DNA from 3 places in the Polaromonas sp. P1_F2 genome. Region 2 is predicted to be linked to each of the others. Evidence: predicted binding sites of a transcription regulator. Region 2 holds the regulator's gene; each other region holds the start of a gene.
What was found. The regulator sigma-54, encoded in region 2, starts transcription at its own class of promoters, with help from an activator protein. The targets are predictions, from matches to a motif close to TGGCANGNAANCTGCTTT.
Positions count from the first base shown of each region.

Region 1: the regulator sigma-54 is predicted to act here: its motif matches at 1,385-1,402, upstream of AC1D0O_RS04240 (globin family protein).
Region 3: the regulator sigma-54 is predicted to act here: its motif matches at 1,427-1,444, upstream of AC1D0O_RS14445 (transglutaminase family protein).

Region 1 covers NZ_JBFUBN010000002.1:62,351-64,548, forward strand. Annotated here, with positions in the region: gene AC1D0O_RS04235 (sigma-54-dependent transcriptional regulator) at 1-536, shown strand, start outside; gene AC1D0O_RS04240 (globin family protein) at 1,456-1,890, shown strand; gene AC1D0O_RS04245 (hypothetical protein) at 2,029-2,198, shown strand, end outside.
Region 2 covers NZ_JBFUBN010000005.1:308,462-310,659, forward strand. Annotated here, with positions in the region: gene lptB (LPS export ABC transporter ATP-binding protein) at 1-2, shown strand, start outside; gene AC1D0O_RS13040 (RNA polymerase factor sigma-54) at 138-1,673, shown strand; gene AC1D0O_RS13045 (THUMP domain-containing class I SAM-dependent RNA methyltransferase) at 1,693-2,198, shown strand, end outside.
Region 3 covers NZ_JBFUBN010000006.1:240,094-242,291, reverse strand. Annotated here, with positions in the region: gene AC1D0O_RS14445 (transglutaminase family protein) at 1-1,295, opposite strand, end outside; gene AC1D0O_RS14440 (DNA internalization-related competence protein ComEC/Rec2) at 1,577-2,198, shown strand, end outside.

The DNA of each region.
Region 1 (2,198 bases), on a different contig from region 2:
AGGTCGACGTGCGCGTGATCTCCGCCTCCAACCGCAAGCTCGAGGACGAGGTGGCCGCAGGCCGGTTTCGCGAGGACCTTTTTTACCGCCTCAATGTGGTGGGCCTCACATTGCCGCCGCTGGCCGAGCGCCGCGAGGACATCGCGCTGCTGGCCAACCATTTCATGCGCAGCTTGGCGCAGCGCTACGCCAAGCCGCTGACGGCCTTCGCGCCGGGCGCGCTGGAACTGCTGGGCACGGCGTCATGGCCGGGCAATGTGCGGCAGCTGCAGAACATGGTCGAGAAATGCGTGGTGCTGTGCACCGGTACGCTGATCCCGGTCACGCTGGTGCAAAACGCGCTGACCAGCCAGGGCTCCGAGCTGCTGCCGCTGGACGAGGCGCGCAAGGAGTTCGAGCGCGGCTACCTCACGCAGCTGCTCAAGATGACCAACGGCAACGTGGCGCAGGCGGCCAAGCTCGCCAGGCGCAACCGCACCGATTTTTACGCGCTGCTGGCGCGGCATGAGCTCGAGTCGGCCAGCTTCAAGGCCTGAAAAGCGCCAGGCGGCGCCTTGCCCTCTGTTCTCTTTGCTGAGGGCGGTTGGCCGGGGGTTGCCCGGCGGCAAGTAACTTTCTTTTGCTTCGCCAAAAGAAAGTCACCAAAGAAAAGGCGACCCGCAGTCTGGGTCCCTACGCTGCGCTACGGGCAACCTGCGGTGCTCGAGCCAAGCGGGGTCTCGCTAAACTCGCTACGCTGCGCTTCGCTCAGACAACGCGATCCCTGATCCGCTTGTCTCTGCGCTCCTCGGCCCAGCCAGGACGGGGCAATCGGGAGCGGAAGCGGGAACAGAAGACAGAAATACAAAGAACAAACCAAGACCACAAGGACTCGCCAAGGCGAGTCCTTGTTTCTTCAAGTATTGGTATTTGTCTTTCTAGTCCCCACCCCTTGTGGATGCGCCGAGGAGCGCAGGTTCAGGCGGATCAGGGATCGCGTTGTTTGAGCGAAGCGAGTTTAGCGAGACCCCGCCTGGACCGAGCACCGCAGGTTGCCCGTAGCGAAGCGAAGGGACGCAGCAACCAGGGTCGCCTTTTCTTTTGCTTACTTTTCTTTTGGCGAAGCAAAAGAAAAGTGAGTAGCTGCCGGGCTACCCCCGGCCAGCAACCCTCAGCAGAGGGCGAGGGCGCAAGTCGGCGCAAGACCCGGCCAATGGATCTGCGCATTCAGGCGCGGCAGCAAGTAGTCACAAGTCCCGGGGCGCAACTTGTCTGCCCGCGCAGACACCCCAGTCCCATGATCTCCCTGGTGTTTTCTTCCCGGCCCCCGAAAGCTGTCGGCGAATCCCGACAGCCGGCGACCACCGGTTTGCTTTAAGTCATTGATTTCATTGAGTAAATGTTCTGGCACGCATCTTGGGTAACAAGGTGCATGTCGATCAAGACCATTTACATGGAAAACAAGGAAATCAAGCCATGAACTCAGAGCAAATCAACCTGGTGCAATCCACCTTTGCCGACGTGCGCCCCATCGCGCCGGCGGCCGCCGAACTTTTTTACACCCGCCTTTTTGTCCTCGATCCCTCGCTGCGCCCCATGTTCAAGGGCGACCTGGCGCACCAGGGCCGCATGCTGATGGCGATGCTCAACTCCGCCGTCAACGGCCTGACCCAGCTCGACACCATGGTGCCCGTGGTGCGCCAGCTCGGCGCGCGCCACGTCAAGTACGGTGTGCGCGATGCGCACTACGCCACCGTCGGCAGCGCCCTGCTGTGGACGCTGGAGCAGGGGCTGGGCGACAAATTCACGCCCGCTGTCCGCGAGGCCTGGACCGCCGCCTACGAGATGCTGGCCGGCGTGATGCAGGCAGGCGCTGCCGAGGCGCGCTCGCGCCATCCGGCCGCGGCCTGATTTTCCGCCGTGCAAAAAAACGCCATCGCCATTGAACCGCGCAAGCGGATCAGGCGACCCATGCATGCAAGTCCCCGCCGGCACCGCGTGCCCGGTGATCCCTTCACTTCTTCTTTTTCTTTTATTGCGAGTCCCTCCATGAAAACCTCCCTGAAAAAATATGCGCTCTGCCTGGCCTCCCTCGTTACCCTGTGCGGCACGGCCCACGCGGTCGGCACCATCACCGGCCTGACCGCCGTGCCGGCCAACCCGGTCGCCGGCGAGTCGGTCAAATACAAGGTCACCACCAGCGGCAGCGGCGCCTGCGG
Region 2 (2,198 bases):
AGAGATGGTTCCCCCCTGTTGTCGCTCACTTCGTGTAGCTCCCTCTCCCCCTCCGGGGACGGCGCCTGCGGCCTGGCAAAGCCAGTTCCGCGGCCCCTGCTCGAACTCCTTCTTCGCGCTCATCAGAGACCGTTGACATGAAGCAGGGTTTGTCACTCCGCGTCTCGCAGCACCTCGCGCTGACGCCCCAGCTGCAGCAGTCGATACGGCTGCTGCAGCTGTCGACGCTCGAGCTGAGCCAGGAAGTCGAGCAGATGCTCGACGAAAACCCGTTTCTCGAGGTGGCGGAAGAAACCGCTGTACGAGAGGAGTTCGGCCTGGAGCACCTCAACACGCCGGTCAGCCAGGACAGCCGCGAGTTTGAATCCGCGGCGGAGTCGCCGAGCGGCGGCACTGAGGACGCTGGCATTTCAGCTGCAGGCGAAGCCGAAGTCAGCGCCGAACCCAAGCTCGAGGAAAGCTGGGAAGGCGACGGCACGGTGGAGACCACGCCCGACGACAGCGAATGGGGCAGCGATGCGCCGGCGCGCAAGAACAATAACGACGAGGGCGACACCGAGGCCTCCGACCTGACAGGTGCCCACGAGTCGCTGCAAGACCATCTGCACCGCCAGTCGCTGGGCCTGCGCCTGTCCGAAGAGGACCGCGCGGCCCTGCATTTCCTGATCGAGTCGCTCAATGACGACGGCTACCTCGAAGACAGCCTGGCTTCGCTCGCGGCGGGCCTGGCCGGGGACGACCTGGAACAGGCCGAAGACCTCGAGCAGCGTTTTGCCATGGCGCTCAAGCTGCTGCACCACATGGAGCCGGCCGGCGTGGGCGCGCGCAACCTGGCCGAATGCCTGGGCCTGCAGCTGCTGGACTGCAAAGACTGCGAGGAGACCCGCGCCGCCATCGCCATGTGCAAGCAGCCCATGGAACTGCTGGCCAAACGCGACCTGAAGCGCCTGTCGCACCTGTGCGGATTCACCGAAGCCGCCGTCCGGGGTGCGATTGCCGTGATAGGCCGGCTCGACCCCAAACCCGGCCGCCGCTTCGTGAACGTGGAGCGCAACCTGATCGTGCCCGACGTCATCGTCGTGAAGTCGGGCCGGGGTTTCAAGGTCTCGCTCAACGGCGACGTGATGCCGCGCCTGCGTGTGCACGACATCTACGCCAACGCCCTCAAGCAGCACAAGGGCCAGGGCGGCCAGGCGCTGCAGCAGCGGCTGCAGGAGGCGCGCTGGTTCATCAAGAACATCCAGCAGCGCTTCGACACCATCCTGCGCGTGAGCAGCGCCATCGTCGAGCGGCAGAAAAACTTCTTCACGCACGGCGAACTCGCCATGCGCCCGCTGGTGCTGCGCGAGATCGCCGACGAGCTGGGCCTGCATGAGTCCACGATTTCGCGCGTGACCACCGCCAAGTACATGGGCACGCCCTTCGGCACCTTTGAACTGAAGTATTTCTTCGGCTCCGCCCTCGGCACCGAAACCGGCGGCAACGCCTCCAGCACCGCGGTGCGCGCGCTGATCAAGCAGTTCGTCTCGTCCGAGAGCCTGAAAAAGCCGCTCAGCGACAACCAGATTTCCGAAATGCTCAAGGAGCAGGGCATCGAATGCGCGCGCCGCACCGTGGCGAAATACCGCGAGGCCCTACGCATCGCACCGGCTAATTTGCGCAAGTCGTTGTAAGCCCTTTCAAGAGTCCGACATGAACCAGCTCCAATTGTTTTTACCGTGCGCCGCCGGCGTTGAGGCCCTGCTGGCCACCGAGGTCAAGCGTGTCACCGGTATCGACGGCAAAGCCTGGCGCGCCGGCGTGCAGTTGCAGGCCTCCTGGCGCGATGCCCTGCAGCTCAACCTGCACAGCCGACTGGCGCAGCGCGTGCTGATTGAGTTGCAGCACAACCAGTACCGCAGTGAACAAGACCTCTACAACGCCGCGGCCAACGTGGCCTGGGAAATCTGGTTCACGCCCAAGCAGACCTTCAAGGTCGAGATCACCGCCCAGCACAGCCCGCTGCAAAGCCTGAACTTCGCGGCGCTGAAGATCAAGGACGCCATCGCCGACCGCTTTCGCGCCAAGTTCGACGACGTGCGGCCCAGCGTCGATACGCGCTGGCCCGACGTGCGCGTCTATGTGCACCTGACGACGGACACCGTCACGATTTACATCGACACCTCGGGTGAGCCGCTCTTCAAGCGCGGCTGGCGCGA
Region 3 (2,198 bases), on a different contig from region 2:
GTCTGCACAAAACGCTGCGCGTCGGCGCTGGTGTAGTGGCAAGGCTGGCGCTCGTCGGCGAACAGGTCGGGGTTTTGCCAGATCGGCTGGCCGTCCTTGCGCCAGAAGATGCTCAGCGCCCAGCGCGGCAATTGCTCGCCCGGGTACCACTTGCCCTGGCCGAAATGCAGGAAACCGCCTTCGCCGTATTCGGCGCGCAGCTTCTGCACGAGTTCGGTCGCATAGCCGCGTTTGGTCGGGCCCAGGGCGTCGATGTTCCATTCGGCCGCGTCGCGGTCGGTGGTGGCCACAAAGGTCGGCTCGCCGCCCATGGTCAGGCGCACGTCGCCGGCGGCGAGATCCTGGTCGACCTTTTCGCCCAGCGCCAGCACCTCCTGCCACTGCTCCTCGGTATAGGGCTTGGTCACACGCGGCGATTCGTAGATGCGTTGCACCGCCATCTGGTGCTCGAACTCGACCTCGGATTTGTCGACGCCGCCTTCGACAGGCGCGGCGCTCGAGGGCTCGGGCGTGCAGGCCAGCGGGATGTGGCCTTCGCCCGCCATCAGGCCCGAGGTCGGGTCCAGGCCCACCCAGCCGGCGCCGGGCAGAAAGACTTCGCACCAGGCGTGCAGGTCGGTGAAGTCGGCTTCGGCGCCGCTGGGGCCGTCGATGGATTTGACGTCGGCCTTGAGCTGGATCAGGTAGCCCGAGACAAAACGCGCGGCCAGGCCCATGTGGCGCAGCAGCTGTACCAGCAGCCAGCCGGTGTCGCGGCAGGAGCCGCAGGCCAGGCGCAGGGTCTCTTCGGGCGTCTGCACGCCGGGCTCCATGCGGATGGAGTATTTGATGTCCGACTGCAGACCCTGGTTCAGGCCCACCAGGAAGTCGATGGTGCGCTTGGGCGTGCGGTCGATTTTTTCGAGGTAGCGCTTGAGCAGCGGCGTCGCCGGCTGGGTGGCCAGGTAGGGTGCGAGTTCGCGGGCCTGCAGCGCGTTGTAGGTGAAGGGGAACTCCTCGGCGGCGGGCTCCAGGAAGAAGTCGAACGGGTTGAACACCGCCATCTCGACAACCAGGTCCACCGTCACCTTGAACTCGCGTGTCGGCTCGGGAAACACCAGGCGGGCCTGGTAATTGGCAAACGGGTCCTGCTGCCAGTTGATGAAATGCCCGGCGGGCTCGACCTTGAGGGAATAGGACAGCACCTGCGTGCGGCTGTGCGGTGCGGGCCGCAGGCGGACCACCTGGGGGCCGAGTTTCACCAGCCGGTCGTATTTGTAGTGGGTGATGTGGCTCAGGGCAACGTGGATGGACAAGGCAACCTCGCTTAAAAAAATAACAGGGCGCTACACACCGCCGGAAAAATAAACCCATCACAGGCCGCCACATCATGCAGCCTGGACATTAGGACGCGTAGACAGCTTACCCGGATTTGACGGCATTTCTGAAAGCAAGAGCTGCGCCATATGCGGAGTTTGCATGGCCCGCTGTCGGCTCTTTGCCTGGGCCTCCCGTTAAACAGGTTCAAAAAAAGCAAAAAAAGTAAGGGGAGGCGGCTTTGGGCTTAGCTGTATTCATCGTGTCACGGCCAGGTGCCATAAGCCCGGGGCCTGTTCTGGCCGGTTTCATCTCGGGCACGGCCCTGCAATTGCAGCAATCCGCGTTATGGCCGCAGCCTGGCTATGTCCTGTGTTCCCTGCTGGCTGCCGCGGCGGCCGGGCTTTTGTGGCGTTTTGGCAGGCGCGCGATAAAACCTCCATGGGGCAGGGCGATGCTCGCGTTTGCCCTGGCGGTGTTGCTGGGATGGGGCTCGGCCGGCTGGCGGGCCTGCGTTTTCCAGTCCACGGCGCTGGATCCGGCCCTGGAAGGCCGCGACATCGAGGTCACCGGCAGCGTGCTGGCCATGCCGCAGCCCGGCGAGGACGGCCTGCGCTTTCGCCTCGGCATCGAGTCCGCCCGCCTGGACGGCCGCAAGCTCACCCTGCCGCCACAAATCCTGCTGGGCTGGTATTCGGGCTTTGCCGGGCGCGAGCCTCGCCCCCTGGCCCAGGATGCGGACCCCTTCGAAGCGGCGCTGGCCCTGCAGCGCCAGCCGCAGGCCTTGCGCGCCGGCGAACGCTGGCGCATGACGGTGCGGCTCAAGGCGCCGCACGGCAACAGCAACCCGCACGGCTTCGACTACGAGCTGTGGCTGTGGGAGCAGGGCATACAGGCCACCG